DNA from 2 places in the Bacillus sp. AL-1R genome. Region 2 is predicted to be linked to the other one. Evidence: riboswitches for the same ligand, from Rfam matches in the RefSeq annotation. Region 2 holds a riboswitch; the other holds the start of a gene.
The links. Region 2 has a riboswitch for cobalamin ahead of ACSBO6_RS08765 ((2Fe-2S) ferredoxin domain-containing protein). Riboswitches for the same ligand answer to the same signal wherever they lie in the genome.
Positions count from the first base shown of each region.

Region 1: linked by a shared signal. The riboswitch ahead of ACSBO6_RS12650 (ABC transporter substrate-binding protein) and the one ahead of ACSBO6_RS08765 ((2Fe-2S) ferredoxin domain-containing protein) in region 2 are both predicted to bind cobalamin.

Region 1 is NZ_CP197469.1:2,681,337-2,689,636, reverse strand. It holds gene resB (cytochrome c biogenesis protein ResB) at 1-912, shown strand, start outside; gene ccsB (c-type cytochrome biogenesis protein CcsB) at 933-2,099, shown strand; gene ACSBO6_RS12660 (response regulator transcription factor) at 2,326-3,045, shown strand; gene ACSBO6_RS12655 (ATP-binding protein) at 3,045-4,829, shown strand; cobalamin riboswitch at 4,968-5,141, shown strand; gene ACSBO6_RS12650 (ABC transporter substrate-binding protein) at 5,266-6,225, shown strand; gene ACSBO6_RS12645 (FecCD family ABC transporter permease) at 6,191-7,243, shown strand; gene ACSBO6_RS12640 (ABC transporter ATP-binding protein) at 7,240-8,025, shown strand; gene ACSBO6_RS12635 (cob(I)yrinic acid a,c-diamide adenosyltransferase) at 8,049-8,300, shown strand, end outside.
Region 2 is NZ_CP197469.1:1,855,435-1,863,734, forward strand. It holds gene ACSBO6_RS08740 (glucosaminidase domain-containing protein) at 1-67, shown strand, start outside; gene ACSBO6_RS08745 (GNAT family N-acetyltransferase) at 198-614, shown strand; gene ACSBO6_RS08750 (hypothetical protein) at 910-1,350, shown strand; gene lexA (transcriptional repressor LexA) at 1,691-2,338, opposite strand; gene ACSBO6_RS08760 (YneB family resolvase-like protein) at 2,742-3,401, shown strand; cobalamin riboswitch at 3,669-3,857, shown strand; cobalamin riboswitch at 4,034-4,219, shown strand; gene ACSBO6_RS08765 ((2Fe-2S) ferredoxin domain-containing protein) at 4,349-4,732, shown strand; gene cobJ (precorrin-3B C(17)-methyltransferase) at 4,784-6,409, shown strand; gene ACSBO6_RS08775 (sirohydrochlorin chelatase) at 6,472-7,386, shown strand; gene cobK (precorrin-6A reductase) at 7,383-8,180, shown strand; gene ACSBO6_RS08785 (precorrin-8X methylmutase) at 8,197-8,300, shown strand, end outside.

The DNA.
Region 1 (8,300 bases), 830 kb from region 2:
TATATGGATAAGGCCCTTTGGGTTCAAGAAGGTGAATTAAAACCTATCGTTGGTACAAACCAAAACTACTATCTTAAATTAAATGATTTCCATATGGAAACCTATGATAAAGATAAAGAAGGTAAAGTTTATAAAAAAGCGATTGAGCGCTTTGGAAATGATAAAATCCCAAAAAACTATCAAGCTGATGTTACGTTATTTAAACGTGAAGGGAATTTAATACCAGGGGAAGATCCAAAACTTAAAAAAGTAAAAGATTATAGTATTAAAGTCAATGAACCGCTAAAATTCCAACATTTCGCTTTATATCAAGTAGATTATCGGATTGGTGAATTTAGTGCATTTTTATTTACATTACAAAATAAACAAACAGGTGAAAAATTAGGACCAATAACAGTAGATTTACAAAATCCTAAAGAAGTATATGACTTGAAAAATGGATATAAAGTAGAACTAAAAAATTATTTTCCAGATTTCTATTTTAACTCTGATGGTCAACCTGATACAAAAACAAGAAAACCAAATAATCCAGCGTTTGTATTTAAAATGACAACTCCAAAAACACCAAAAGGTGAAGTAGCATTTGTTGCGATTAAACAAAATATTGAACCAAATGGCGAAAACAAATATAAAATGTCATTTGCAGGTATTGAAACGAAAGATTCAACCGGTTTAACAGTACGTAAAGATTTAACTCTTTGGTTACTTGGAATTGGAGGAGCAATCTTTATGATCGGTGTAATTCAAGGTATGTATTGGTATCACCGACGAGTTTGGATCCAGAATCAAGATGGGGAAGTTTGGGTTGCGGCATTTACAAATAAAAACTATTATGGTTTAAAGATGGAATTAAAGAAAGTGTTTAAAGACACAAAAATAGAATTGCCTATTGATCAACAAGCAAAAGAATAGTGTTTAATTAGGGGGAAAATATGTACGAGCTAAGTAGTAATTTTTTATTTATCGCGTTTATTTGTTATGTAGTAGCTACTTTCTTTTTTGGTGGCTCGATGAAAACAAATGATAATGGTCCTAATAGATGGGGGACAATTGGTATTACGATTACTATCATTGGATTCTTATCACAAATTACTTATTTCATTTTAAGATGGATTGCTGCTGGACATGCACCTGTAAGTAATCTATTTGAATTTATTACATTCTTTGGAATGATGTTGATTTTTGCGTTTATCTTGATTTATTTTATGTATCGCTTAAATATAATCGGCTTATTCGCATTGCCTTTGTCGATTATTATCATTGCATATGCATCAGTATTTCCGCATGAAGTAAAACCATTGGTTCCATCATTAAAAAGCTATTGGTTACATATTCATGTAACGACAGCAGCTTTAGGGGAAGCTATTTTAGCGATTAGCTTTATTACAGGGCTAATTTATTTAATTAAAAATATCGATCAAAAAGTATCAACAAAGAAAACATTTTGGTTAGAAGCGGTATTATATTTCTTAGTAACTGTTGTTGGTTTCGTCGTCATTTCAACAGCTTTTACTGCATCTGGATATGAAGCAAAATATAATTGGATTAATAAAGAAAAAGTACAAGAAGAAATGGTTTATAATCTTCCATCACTTGTTGGCCCACATAAAGGTGAATTGACTACAAAGGATCGATTCGAAGCACTTGCAGAAATGCCAGCTATGGTTAATGCTAAAAAATTAAACACGGTTATTTGGTCAATTTTTGCTGGAGCAGCATTATATGCAATCATCCGTTTAATTTTAAGAAAACGAATTGGTGCATTTTTACAGCCATTTGTACAAAAAGTTGATAGTGAATTATTAGACGAAATCGGATATCGTGCTGTAGCAATTGGTTTTCCGGTATTTACACTTGGGGGACTAATCTTTGCTATGATTTGGGCTCAAATTGCTTGGACAAAGTTTTGGAGCTGGGACCCAAAAGAAGATTGGGCATTAATAACATGGTTATTTTATGCAGTGTTTCTACATCTTCGTTTCAAACGTAACTGGCAAGGTGAAAAATCTGCTTGGTTAGCCGTAATTGGATTTGCGATTATTATGTTTAACTTAATTGCAGTTAATTTAATCATTGCCGGCTTACACTCTTATGCTTAATAATAAAAAGCCCTGTAAAGGAATCAATCTTCCTTTACAGGGCTTTTTTACTAGATAATTTTTTACCCACATGATTATTCTTTAAAAACGTGTACACTTGCTAATTAGTTTTTTTTTACTATTTTATGGAAATAATAAATTCTAAGAATTATGTAAAAATGTTCACAAATTATACTAGAATATACAATTTTTATTATGTAAAATTATGAAGAGGGGGTTAAAAATGATGGACCAAAATATAAAAATATTAATAGCAGATGATGAAGATCGTATTAGACGATTATTAAAAATGTATTTAGAACGTGATGGATACTCTATTGATGAAGCTGAAAATGGTGAAGAGGCTTTAAACTTAGCATTGAAGAATGAATATTCCTTAATCGTATTAGATTTGATGATGCCTAAAATTGACGGAATTGAAGTTTGTAGGGAATTACGAAAAACAAAAACAACACCTGTGATCATGTTAACGGCAAAAGGTGAAGAAACAAATCGAGTACAAGGTTTTGAAGTAGGTACAGATGATTATATCGTAAAACCATTTAGTCCGCGTGAAGTAGTGCTTCGAGTAAAAGCTCTATTAAGACGTTCTGCACCTGTACCAGTATTTACTTCTGACAATACCTCTGCGAAAGATCTCGTTGTGTTCCCACATCTAACGATTGACAATGACGCTCATAAAGTAATTGTTGAAGGGGAAGAAATCAGTTTAACACCAAAAGAATACGAACTATTGTTGTTTTTAGCTAAGGCACCAGACAAAGTATTTGATCGTGAAACATTATTAAAATCAGTTTGGCAATATGATTTTTTCGGAGATTTACGTACGGTAGACACACATGTAAAACGACTGCGAGAAAAGCTAAGTAAAAGCTCAGAGGAAGCTGCAAAAATGATCGTCACCGTTTGGGGTGTAGGGTATAAATTTGAAGTAGGTCAGGAGTAATGATTGTAAGAAGTTTAGTTGGAAAGCTTTGGCTAACAATTATCTTACTAGTTTCGCTTGTATTATCTTTCTTGACCTTTGTCTTAATTGGGTTTTTTGAAAAATTTTATATTGACCTTCAAGTACAAAATATGAAAGATGATGCCACAAAAATTGCACAGTTAATAGAAAATGGTCAACCACTCTCAAATATTGAGTATTTGTCAAATAATATTGTTAGTAGATATTCCAGAGTAATTATTTCAATAGAAGGGCAAGAGCCATGGTATTCAAATAACACATATGGTATTTTGGAGCTACCTTTTAAAGAAATAAAAAATGATCAAACCTTAAATAAAACGTTAACTGAGCACAAAGAGGTTAGTAAAAGACTTGTTTATGGTGAAAATAGTGAGAGAGAAAAATTAGTAGTTGGTGTTCCAATCTATGCTAACTCAAAAAATGGAGCAGTGTTTATGTACCAAACATTGCAACCTGTAACTGTGATGATTCACCAAACGACTAATTTCGTCTTGCTTGCAGCATCGATCGGAATCGTATTAACAACATTTTTCTCATTCTTTCTTTCTTCAAAAATTACAGCACCTCTTAGAAAGATGAAAGAAGTTGTAAGTAGTATGACTTCAGGAAATTTTAATGTGAAAGTGCCAATCCATTCGAGTGATGAAATTGGAGAGCTTGCGTATTCATTTAATAAAATGAGCAAACAATTAAACTTTAATATGAATGCATTAAAACAAGAGAAGGAGAAGGTTTCTAATATTATTACAAGTATGGTAGACGGTGTCATTTCGATTGATAAAGAAGGTCAGATTGTAACTTCAAATCCACCAGCTGAACGCTTTTTGAAAATGCTTAATGATGATTATTTAGAAGAAAACTCTTCACTTGTTTTAACGAAGGAGCTATTAGATTTATTTGTATTAGTAGTTGAAAGTGAGAAAAAGCAATTTATTGAATTAAATTTCGATCAAGGCAATTGGCAAGTTTTAATGTCTCCTCTATATAACCAAAAAAATATAAGAGGCGTTGTAGCGGTAATTCGAGATGTTACAGAGCAAAGACGTTTAGAAAAAATGAGAAAAGACTTTATAGCGCATGTTTCTCATGAACTACGGACACCTATTTCTTTATTACAAGGTTATAGCGAAGCGATTGTTGATGGTGTAGCTGAATCCAAAGAGGAAATGCAAGATTTGTCTCAAATCATTTATGATGAGTCACTTAGAATGGGTCGATTAGTAAATGATTTGTTAGATTTAGCAAGAATGGAGAACGGTTTTACTGAATTAAATAGAGAGTCTGTTCCTTTAGTCCAATTTGTAGATCGTATTTTACGTAAGTTTAAAGGATTAGCAAAGGAAAAGAATATTAAACTATTTGGTGAAATCGATAACATTCCACATTTAAATATCTACATAGATGAAGATCGAATGGAACAGGTTTTTACAAATTTAATCGATAATGCAATAAGACATACAAATGAAAATGGAAGAATCATTGTTTCTGTAAATCAAAATGAAAGATCAACTACATTTAATTTTATTGATTCAGGTGCAGGGATTTCAAAAGAAGATTTACCATTTGTATTTGAACGTTTTTATAAAGCGGATAAAGCGCGTACTAGAGGTAGAAGTGGAACGGGTTTAGGCTTAGCAATCGTTAAAAATATTGTAACAGCACATGGTGGATCTATTCAGGTCTATAGTGAAGTAGGACAGGGAACGACATTTAAAGTTAAAATACCGCATAATTTACGAATGAACGAAAAAGATGTAGAGTAATCTTGTTTCATATAAAACAATTTTTAAAACTATTTAGTGACGAATTACCTTCAGGAATACAACAAAAGATTAGGGATTAACAAAACAAATAAATAAAGTAATTGAATTCTTACCCAATTTATTTTACGATTGAATAAATGAATGATTGATGAGTTTAGTGCAAGTATTGCTTAAAAGGGAATCTGGTAGAATCCAGAACTGTCCCCGCAACTGTAATGTGGACGAAACGAATAACCACTGTTCTTTTTAGAATGGGAAGGTCGGAGTAGGTTGAAACAAAGTCAGTAGACCTGCTAAATTCATCCTTGTTCAATTCTTCGGGGAGTAAGAATTTGAAGCAGCAGTTGCAAGACTTCTTGTATATATTTGTTGTTTCAGCCCCGTTCAAAATGAATGGGGTTTTTTTATGCTTTCCAATTATATTAGGAGGATTTATATGAAAAAGGTTTTATCTAGTTTGATCATTATGTTTTTGTGTTTAGGATTATTTGGTTGTAATACCGATACGACACAAAAAAAATCGAATGTACATAAGAGTGAACAAGCAACTTTTCCAATGACTGTAAAAGATGCAACGAATAAAGAAATTAGTTTTAAAGAAGCACCTAAAAGAATCGTATCACTTATTCCGAGTAATACGGAAATCTTGTTTTCTATTGGTGATGGCAAAAATGTAGTCGGTGTAACGGATTTTGACAATTATCCAAAAGAAGTAAAATCAATAGATAAAGTTGGCGGAAGTAATGCCGATATGACATATAATGTTGAAAAGATTATTTCATTAAAACCTGATTTAGTTTTAGCACATGAATCAAGTTTAGGAATTTCTGCTGACGGCATAGAACAGATAAAACAAGCGGGGATTAATGTTTTTGTCGTGAAAAATGCTGCAACTATTAATGATGTGTATGATACGATTCAACAAGTTGGACTAATAACAGGAAAAACAGAGCAATCGAAAAAGGTTGTAACTGATATGAAAACAAAATTAGATGAAATTAGTAAAAAAACAGCTAAAGCAAATTCAAATCCAAAGGTTTGGCTTGAAATATCAGGACCACCAGAAATATATACAGCAGGTAAAGGTACATTCCTTGATGAAATGATTTCAATTGTTCATGCTAAAAACATAGCTGAAAGCGAAAAAGGATGGGTACTGTATAGTGAAGAATCAGCGATTAAAGCCAATCCTGATGTGATTTTAACAACTTACGGAGATTACGCTCCAAACTTAGAAAAAACGATAATGAATAGAAAAAACTGGAAAACAGTAAATGCCATTAAAAATAAACGTGTTTATGACATAAATGCAGATACAACATCAAGACCAGGTCCAAGACTTGCAGAGGGAGTCGAAGCAATTGCAAAGGCGGTTTACCCAGAGCTTTTTAAATAATACATATTTAATTTTTTTAATTCCAATTATTTTATTAATTTTTTTATTTATTTTAGGGGTTTCGATCGGATCTACATCGATTCCCTTTTCCTCTATCATTTCTAGCTTTTCAGATGTTCTATTTAAAACTAATTATGTTCCAGCAGATATACAAACTATTGTGATGAATATACGAGTGCCAAGGGTTATGTTAGCTGGATTAGTCGGTGCGAGCCTTTCATTGGCAGGTGTTGCATTTCAAGGAATCCTTAAAAATCCATTAGCTGATCCTTTTACATTGGGGGTTTCTTCAGGAGCCTCTGTTGGAGCGGTGGTGGTTTTGTTTTTTCAAATAAGCTTACCTATTGTAACTTATTTTACATTACCAGTAGTGAGTATATTATTTGGATTTGGTACACTTATTTTATTATTAGTATTTGTTAGAAAACTAGATCGTTCTCTAAATGTTGAGACAATTATATTAGGTGGTATTATAATCAGTTCATTTTGTTCTGCATTATTGTCATTATTTATAACGTTTTCAAATAATGAGCTACGTGCAGTAATAGGGTGGTTAATGGGCAATATTGGTGGGAGAGGCATTCAGTACTCTCTAAGTTTATTACCGTTTTTAATGATTTCTTTCTTAATTTTATTTAGTCAAAATAGGCAGCTAGATGCGATGACATTTGGTAGCACAAATGCAAAACATATCGGAATTGATGTGAAAAAATCCACTTATTTAATTTTGTTAACTGGAAGTATTTTATCTGGTGCAGCAGTGGCTGTTTCCGGAACAATCGGATTTGTAGGATTAGTAGTTCCTCATTTTACTAGAACACTTGTAGGACCATTGCATAAAAAATTACTACCTTTATCAATGATCAATGGTGCAATCTTTTTAATCGCCTCTGACATATTATCGAGAGTTGTTTTAGCCCCAAGAGAGTTACCAATCGGGGTAATTACTTCTTTAATTGGTGCTCCAATATTTGCTTTTATATTACTATCTTTGAAAAGAAATAGGGGAAAAGTATGATCAAATGTCAAGATATCTCATATTCATATGATGGAATTCATACTGATTTGAATTCGCTGTCATATTCTATTAATCAGGGAGAATGGCTAGGAATTATTGGCCCAAATGGGAGTGGGAAGTCCACGTTTTTAAATATTCTTTGTGGACTTTTTAAGCCGTCTAAAGGAAATGTCATGTTGGATGGAGAATTTATTTCTAGTATGTCTAATAAACAAATAGCAAAAAAAATTGCTGTTTTATCCCAACAAAATTCCTATACTTATTCTTATGAGGTAAAAGAAACAGTAAAACTTGGACGCCTTGCGCATTCGTCTTCCTTTTTTCCTAGTTGGTCCACAATTGATGAAACTGCGGTCAATCATGCAATGTTGATGACTGGTACTAAGAAAATGGAAAAAAGTTTTATCAATGAAATCAGTGGTGGTGAACGGCAAAGAGTATTTCTTGCTCAATGCTTTGCTCAAGAGACACCATATATTTTTTTAGACGAACCAAGTAACCATTTAGATTTAATGCATACTATAAAAATTTTAGACGTGTTAAAGGAATTACAAAAAAAAGAGAATAAAACGATTGTAACTGTTTTTCATGACTTAAATTTAGCAAGCCTATACTGTGATCGATTAATAGGATTAAAGGATGGTAAAATTTATATCGAAGGAAAAACAGACAAAGTTTTAAATGAAAGTTTATTAAAAGGTTTATATGACACATCTTTTCAAATTATAGATAATCCAGAAACAAATAAAAAGGTCATTATATATAAAAGTAATGTATTGTAAATTGAAAAAAGGAGTGGTTTTTCATGAAAATTTATACAAAAACTGGGGATAAAGGTCAGACTAGCTTAGTAGGTAAACGAGTAGATAAAGATGATTTAAGGGTTGAGGCTTACGGAACAATTGATGAAGTAAATACAATCGTTGGATACGCAATGACATATTTAGATCATGAAAATACGAGGGATCTCTACAATTCACTTCAAAAAATCCAACATGAGCTATTTGACTGCGGTGGAGATTTAGCGGTTGTAAAAGATAGTATCCCTTTTAAAACA
Region 2 (8,300 bases):
TTTAGTAGTTGATGGAATTGTTGGAGTAAAAACGTGGGGGAAACTTTTCAATCCAACAAATTTATAAGATATTCTTTATTTAAATGACCTGTATGATTTTATATACAGGTTTTTTTACATTTAAATTAATACATAAAAGGGTTTGAGGGTGTTTTATCGAAAAGTAACTATAACCATTTTAGGAAGAGGGGACGAAAGTGGAAATTAGACATGCAAAAATGAATGATTGTGAATCAATCGTAATTTTGGATTCTCAAATTATTGACAGTCGAATTAGAGAACATCTAATTAAAAGCTCGATAGAAGAAAATCGATGCCTCGTATGTGAAATAAATAAAAGGATTGTAGGTTTTCTAATTTATCATAAATTTTTCTTTGGCCATTTATTTATTGATTTGATCATTGTTTCACTAGAAATGAGGAGACTGGGTATTGCAAAAAATCTCATGAAATATGTTGAATTTTATTCAGAAAGGAAATTATTTTCTTCTACTAACAAATCAAATATTAAAATGCAAAAAGTATTTCAATCTCTAGGATATATTAAAAGTGGATTCATTGATCATTTAGATGAAGGCGACCCAGAAATTATTTATGTTAAATTATTAGATTAAACGATTTTTCGGCAATTATTTTTTTAATGAAGGATAAAAAAATTTTTTATTACCCCAATGATCGTAAGCCACTACTAAATCCCATCTAAAATACTTTCATACGTTTCTCGTTTTTTTCATAGTTTATTTATAAAAAGTATGTAAAAAGTCCTGATGTAATCATTAATTTATTACTTTAGGAGAGTTAGTTAAAAAATTTTTTAAATACATTCTTCCTGTTATTCTATTTTTCTATGCATGAGGAATAGTAATAATATATAAATGCTCCAATTATATCATTACAAGGAGTGGAAATATGGATTTTAAAAGGGAATTCATTTTAAAAACAAAAGCTATATATAAAGAAACTGTTACAGAAAATATGGCGTACAGTAAGATGTGTGAGAAATTCGAATCTTATTTTGTTGATTTAAGGGAGTCTTTAAAAAAGGAAATAGAAGTTTCGAATGGTGAATTTGATATTATGATTGATAAAGAGAATGTTATTGAGGTCTTATTAAATCAAAGAGAGTTATTAATTACGATTGATGACGCTGGGGTAGTAGTAAGTATTAAATATTTTGATGAAGTGCAAAATGAACAAGTTGAAAATAAGATTGATATAATTGAATATGATGGTGGGGCATATAAAAGTCAAGTATTTCAATCGCCTATTACTAGAAATATAATCGATAATTATTTAGCAATTGCGTTTAGAGATGATTTAGAGAAGACTTTTGAGAGTTATAGTGAATGAAAAAATTTATGTTTATAGATTCGTAAAGAGATTTTTTAAAGGCTGATTTTCACTAAAGGATGCTCGTTTATGTAGGATTTATATTTCAACGACACTAAAAGAGCTTGGATATTCCAAGCTCTTTTAATTTATTTATCGTTCTTTGACTTGAAATCTTAATACAGTTTTCAATTTATCGGGTTGAGTTTTTCTTGCATCAGAAATATAGATTTCTTTATGTGTTTTTTCAACTCACAAGAAACTCCCTTAATTTTAAGTCAGTTTCGGTTTGATTAGGGTATGTCTTTGCATGCTAAAAACAAAAAGCAATCACATAATCATGTAATTGCTCTTAAAAAGTTTAATGATATGTACGATAAACTCCAATTACTTTTCCTAAAATTGATACTTGTTTTAATAAAATTGGAAACAGGGCATCATTTTCAGGTTGAAGTCTAAAATGGTCGCTTTCTTTATAAAAACGCTTTACAGTAGCTTCACTATCTTCAGTCATGGCAACAACAATTTCTCCATTTTCCGCAGTGAATTGTTTTTTAACGATTACAAGATCGCCATTTAAAATTCCAGCATTGATCATGCTATCTCCTTCTACTCGAAGCATAAAAACTTGTTCATTAGATGGAGCGACAGATGTCGGTAAAGGGAAATATTCTTCTACATTTTCGACTGCAGTAATTGGAATACCTGCAGTTACTTTACCGATTACAGGAATGTTAATAATATCGTTATAGACTTCACTATATGATGCTTGTACTTCATTCACAACCGGAGCTGTATCGCCAAGAATCTCGATTGCACGCGGTTTCGTAGGATCTCTTCGAATATAGCCTTTTTGTTCTAGTCTCTCTAAATGACCATGTACTGTAGAACTTGAAGCTAAACCAACAGCCTCAGCAATCTCTCGAACTGAAGGTGGATAACCTTTAATTTTTACTTCGTCTTTAATATAAGCTAAAATTTCTGCTTGCCTTTTCGATAGTTTGTTCATTCGAATTTCCCCCTTACCTATAAAGTAGATAATACGTTCCTCTTTATTTTTTTCATTATATCATGATAGGATATGATATACAAACGTTAGTTCTATTTTTTCTTAAAGTAGTTTTCGTGTTCGTATGGAGGGAACAGTTTATGAATGCACTAATATACTTAAAGGGGTAATGACAGCATAGGATTCACAAGAAACTTCATTACATAAACAAATTAATGAACCAAATTAGGTTAGCGGATGGGAATGTGTATTCTAGAAACAATAGGCGAACAGGCTAGTGGTTTTGAAGTAGAAAAAGAAGGTCTATTCAAGCTATTCAAAAAAGAACAAGATTAATGCTTTGTTAATTTCTTATTTACGGTCAAATTGCTTAAGTCTGATTCGTAGATTAGGAGGAGAAAAATTGAAAGCGATTATTTATTGTCGGGTTAGTACAGAAAAAAATACTCAAGATACCTCTTTAAAAAGACAAAGAGAAGAGCTAGAAAAATTAGCAGAGATTCAAAATTTCGATGTGATAAAAATCATAGAAGAGAGACATAGTGGATTTGATATAGAACGGGAAGGGATAATTGAGGCTTTAGCATTATTTAAGGATAAACAGGCAGAGATCTTACTTTTACAAGACGATACTCGATTGGGAAGGGGACATTCGAAAATTGCCCTGATTCATGAATTACGCAAAATGGCAGTAAAAGTTTTTACAATTCAAGATCAAGGGGAGATATCTTTATCGGATGCGGATTTAATGGTCTTGGAAATATTGAGTACAGTAGAAGAGTTTCAACGAAGAATTGCTAATTATAAAATAAGCAGGGGAATGCGTAGAGCCATCGAGAATGGTTTCGAACCTCACAAGAATATATCAAATAATCATTTAGGAGGTAGGGAGAAAAAAGAACTGCCTGTGGAAGAAATTATAAATCTTCGAAACAAGAAACTTACTTTTCATGAAATAGCAGCTACATTACGAGGTTTAGGTTATGAAGTAAGTAGGGCTACTGTTCATAGAAGGTATAAGGAATATTTTGATGAACTAAATCATGATTCTATTAAGAATTAAAGAAAATTTAGATGTTGTAATTTATAGTATATCCACTGGATTTTACAATAAAGTTGCAAAAAACTATAATTTTATAATAAGATACCGTAATAAATCTATTGATATTATTTTTTTGTTTTAAAGATTAATTTCGAATGATCCCCATATTACTTTCAATTACATTTGAAGTTATTGGATGGTAGCGTTTTCTCATATGACGTTATTAAACTCTTGAAATATTAAATCTAATAGACTAGTATATTAATAGCTAATAAATTAAATACAAATTTGCAAACATTCAGTTAAGATGCCTTAGGGCTTAATAGGGAATCTGGAGCATTACCAGAACTGTCCCCGCAACTGTAAGTGTGGACGAAATAGACAAACCACTAAAAACGTTTATTAGTACGTTTTTGGGAAGGGTCTAAAGTAGGAAGATACACAAGTCAGGAGACCTGTCTTAGCTTTTTTAGTTTCGATTTCTTCGGGGGTTGAGAAGATGAAGCGTTTGGACAAAAAGGCTTATTTATTAACTTTCTTTGTGCTGACGTTTTATCCGTTCAACTTTTGTTGGACGGATTTTTTGTTTTATTGCTTCTAAATCTTTTTTAATTTTTATTGTATGCCTATAGAAGAAACAAGTCTTTTTAACAATTGAATAGATTAGGATTGGTGCACTTTGGAAATTAGTGCTTAATAGGGAAGTACGGTTTAAATCCGTCACGGTACCCGCCACTGTAAGGGGGAGTTCTTTTGCAGATGTCACTGAAGGAATTCGGGAAGACGCAAGTAGAATGATGAACCTAAGTCAGGAGACCTGCCTATACCTAATAGCTTGAAATAACCTACGGGAACATAGGTAGAAGTGCTGAACTTACATCGCTAATTTTTTTTGTGTGTATATTTTTCTGCATCCCTATGTCCATAGGGGTGCTTTTTTTTGAAAAAAACGAATAGGAGTGAGTGACATGACTACTTGGAATTTGCAAGGGACGAAACAGCATGTATTAATTTGTAACGGTAGCAGCTGTATGAGAAAGGGTGGGGAGGAAGCAACTCAAGCGATCCGGAATGAAATCACCAATTTAAGCTTAGATTCGATCGTACATACAACAAGAACGAGATGTAATGGGAGATGTAAGGATGCTCCCGTTGCCATCGTCTATCCGTCTGGGGCTTGGTATAAAAACGTTACCCCAGAAGTGGGGGCTACCATTGTAAAAAGTCATCTGGCAGAAGGTCATTGCCTAAAGGAGCATTTGATCTATCAATATTCCGATTCTGGATTCATACATCCAGAAGGGTCGGAATGCATCGAAGGAGTACAAAAAGCAGTTAAAGAAAAGATTTAACAACGAGTAACTGGATACTAGTTTTTAAATTGTGGAAGGTGGCGTAATAGAGTGAAAGGCAAATTATTGGTTATAGGATTTGGCCCTGGTGACGAAAAACATATTACCGGACGGGCAAAGGAAGCCATAAAAGAAAGTGATATCATCATTGGTTACAAAACCTACGTTGATTTAATTAAGGGATTAATAACTGGAAAAAAAATCATTAGCACAGGAATGACTGAAGAAGTGAGCCGTGCCCAGGAGGCTGTAAAACAAGCTGAGCTTGGTTACACGGTAGCTGTCATTTCGAGCGGTGATGCCGGTGTATATGGAATGGCAGGACTTGTTTACGAAGTTCTAATTGAAAAAGGATGGAAAAAAGACTCAGGGATAAGAGTGGAGGTAGTCCCTGGCATTTCAGCCATCAACTCTTGTGCTGCTTTATTAGGCGCGCCGGTTATGCATGATGCTTGTACGATTAGTTTAAGTGACCATTTAACACCTTGGAGCTTAATTGAGAAACGAATCGAAGCGGCCGCTCAAGCCGATTTTGTAATTGCCTTATACAATCCAAAAAGCGGGAGAAGAACACGGCAAATCATGGAAGCACAAAGAATTCTATTAAAATATCGTGCACCAGACACACCTGTAGGATTAGTAAAGAGTGCATACCGTGATAGTCAAAAGATCGTTATAACCAATTTGCAAGAGATGTTAGAACATGAAATTGGCATGTTAACCACCGTTTTAATTGGCAACTCTTCAACGTTTTTCTACGATGAATTGATGATCACGCCGCGCGGTTATCAGCGGAAATATACTTTAAATCAAGTAATTCAGCCGTTGAAACCGCATCAGCGTCTGCAAAAGGAAGCCGAACCATGGGCACTAGAGCAAACAGAAGATGTAATGCCGCAAAACAAGAAACTAGTCACTCCAATCTCTGTGAAAGAGTCGTCAAGAGAGTTGGCTGAGGAAGCTTTGCAAATGATTGTTGGTGAGCCTTATGAACGAACAAACGATTTAATTGTGAAGCAAGACTTTCAATCTATTTTTGAGGTAGCTGTCAGCCCTGGTGTCGTTAATAAAAAATTTACTGCACTTCAGATGGCCATTCTTTCCGAAATTGTCGGAGAAGAAGGAGTGATGGAATACACACAAGACCATTTTATGAAGTTGCAAATTTTAACCTCAAAGCCTGATGAGATTATTGAAAAACTAACGGCAGCCAACTTTTTGATTGCTCCTGTTGGCGACGTATTAACCGTAAAAGCTTGTGATTTTTGTGACGGAGAAAAAAAGGATTCTATTCCTTATGCTGATGAGCTTCAAGAAAGGCTTGGTGGCATGGAACTCCCAAAAGAACTGAAACTTGGTGTAAATGGATGTGGAATGGCCTGTTATGGAGCCGTAAAAGAAGATATTGGCATTGTTTATCGAAAGGGAGCGTTTGATTTATTTCTAGGAGCCAAAACAGCAGGAAGAACCGCACATCCAGGCCAAATCGTAGCTGAAGGAATCGCACCTGACAAAATAGTCGGGGTAATAGAGGGGATTGTTCAAGAGTACAAACAAAAGGCCTATCCAAATGAACGTTTCTATAAATTTTTTAAACGGGTCAAAGAGATTAAAGGTTTTGTGTACCAAGATATCACACCAAACCTTAAAATCGAAGCAGCTGTCTGCGGAGAATAAATGAGAGAAGATGAGCAGTAATTGGAAGGTAAGGAATTTACATACAAAGGGGAGTAAATAGTGTGAAAGCAATTTTATTTGTGGGGCATGGAAGTAAAGATCAAGAGGGAAATGAGCAGGTTCGTGAGTTCATCCGTGAGATGAGAAAGACTTGGGAAGGTTCCTATTTGGTCGAGACGTGTTTTTTAGAATTTGAACGACCAACAGTGAATCAAGGTATCGATCTATGTGTAGAGAAAGGGGCCGACCATGTTGTCGTGATTCCAATCATGCTCTTACAGGCAGGACACTCCAAAATTCATATTCCAGCAGCTATTGATGAGGCAAAGAATAAATATCCGCTTGTTCAATTTACTTATGGCCGTCCAATTGGTGTTCATGAGGAAACATTTGAAATTCTAAAAACTAGATTAATGGAAATTGGCGAGAATGTTGAATCCATCGAAGACGATACGGCTGTCCTTTTGTTAGGAAGGGGCGGAAGCGATCCCGATGCGAACAGTGATTTATATAAGATTGCTAGATTACTATGGGAAAAAACAAATTATAAAATCGTCGAACCTGCTTTTATGGGCGTGACCAATCCCTTAGTGAATGAAGGGATCGAACGCTGTATTAAGCTGGGAGCAAAAAAAGTAGTAATCTTACCTTACTTTTTATTCACTGGCATCCTGATTAAACGCTTAGAAGATATGATGGTTCCTCTTCAAAAGCAATATTCCTCTGTTGACATTCAGTTGGCTGACTATTTTGGTTATCATCCAAAATTACAGACGATTTTAATCGATCGGGTGGAAGAAGCTCTACGTGATGAGGTGAAAATGAACTGTGATACTTGCCAATACCGTCTTAATGTGATGGAACATATCGATCATCACCACCACCATGATCATGACCACCATCACGACCACCATCATCATCATGACCACCACTATGATCACGAACATACGGTGCAAAAGGTTGGAGATAGAGGATGATCTTCGTATTAGCCGGAACAAGTGATGCAAGAGCCCTTGCTTTAGAAATAAAAAAAGAAGGCTTCGATCTCCTTGCCTCAGTAGTCACAGAAAATGCGGCAGTTGAATTAAGGGAGGTGGGGATATGTGTTCAAGTAGGAAGATTAACGGATGCAGACATGGTGGGGTTGATTGCCACAAAAGGGATTCAAGCTGTTGTCGATGCCAGTCATCCGTTTGCTGAAGAAGCTTCTAAAAATGCAATCAAGGCGGCCGAAACGGTGAAAATTACCTATATTCGGTATGAACGCGAGTCACAAAAGTTCCAATATGACAAAATGAAAGTAGTCGAAAGCTACGAGGAAGCTGCGGATCTTGCATCAACCAATAAAGGCGTGGTAATGCTGACTACAGGTAGCAAGACGCTTCAAATTTTCACAGAAAAACTTTTAGGGAACCCGGACATTCGCTTGATTGCCAGGATGCTTCCCCGTATAGATAATATGGAAAAATGTGAGCAGCTAGGGCTGCCGCAGAAAAATATTATTGCAATGCAGGGTCCATTTTCAAAAGAGTTCGACAAAGCTTTATATAAGCAATATGGCGTCACCTTAATGGTGACTAAAGAGAGCGGGAAAGTCGGATCGGTCGATGAAAAGGTGGAAGCTGCCAAGGAGCTGGGGATTAAGGTTATTCTTATTGGCCGCCCGAAACTGAATTATGGAACCGTCTATGCTAATTTTATCGATGTCATCGCAGAATTAAATAAAAAGATTGATAATACACCAATCGTCACTACAGAACAATCATTTTAATACAGGAGTGAGAGAAATGGATTTTCGTACTGAATTTAAACCTTTAACCGTCCAACCAGAACAGATTGAAGGTAGAAGTTTTGAAATGATTAATGAAGAAATTGGGGAGCATCCTTTTAC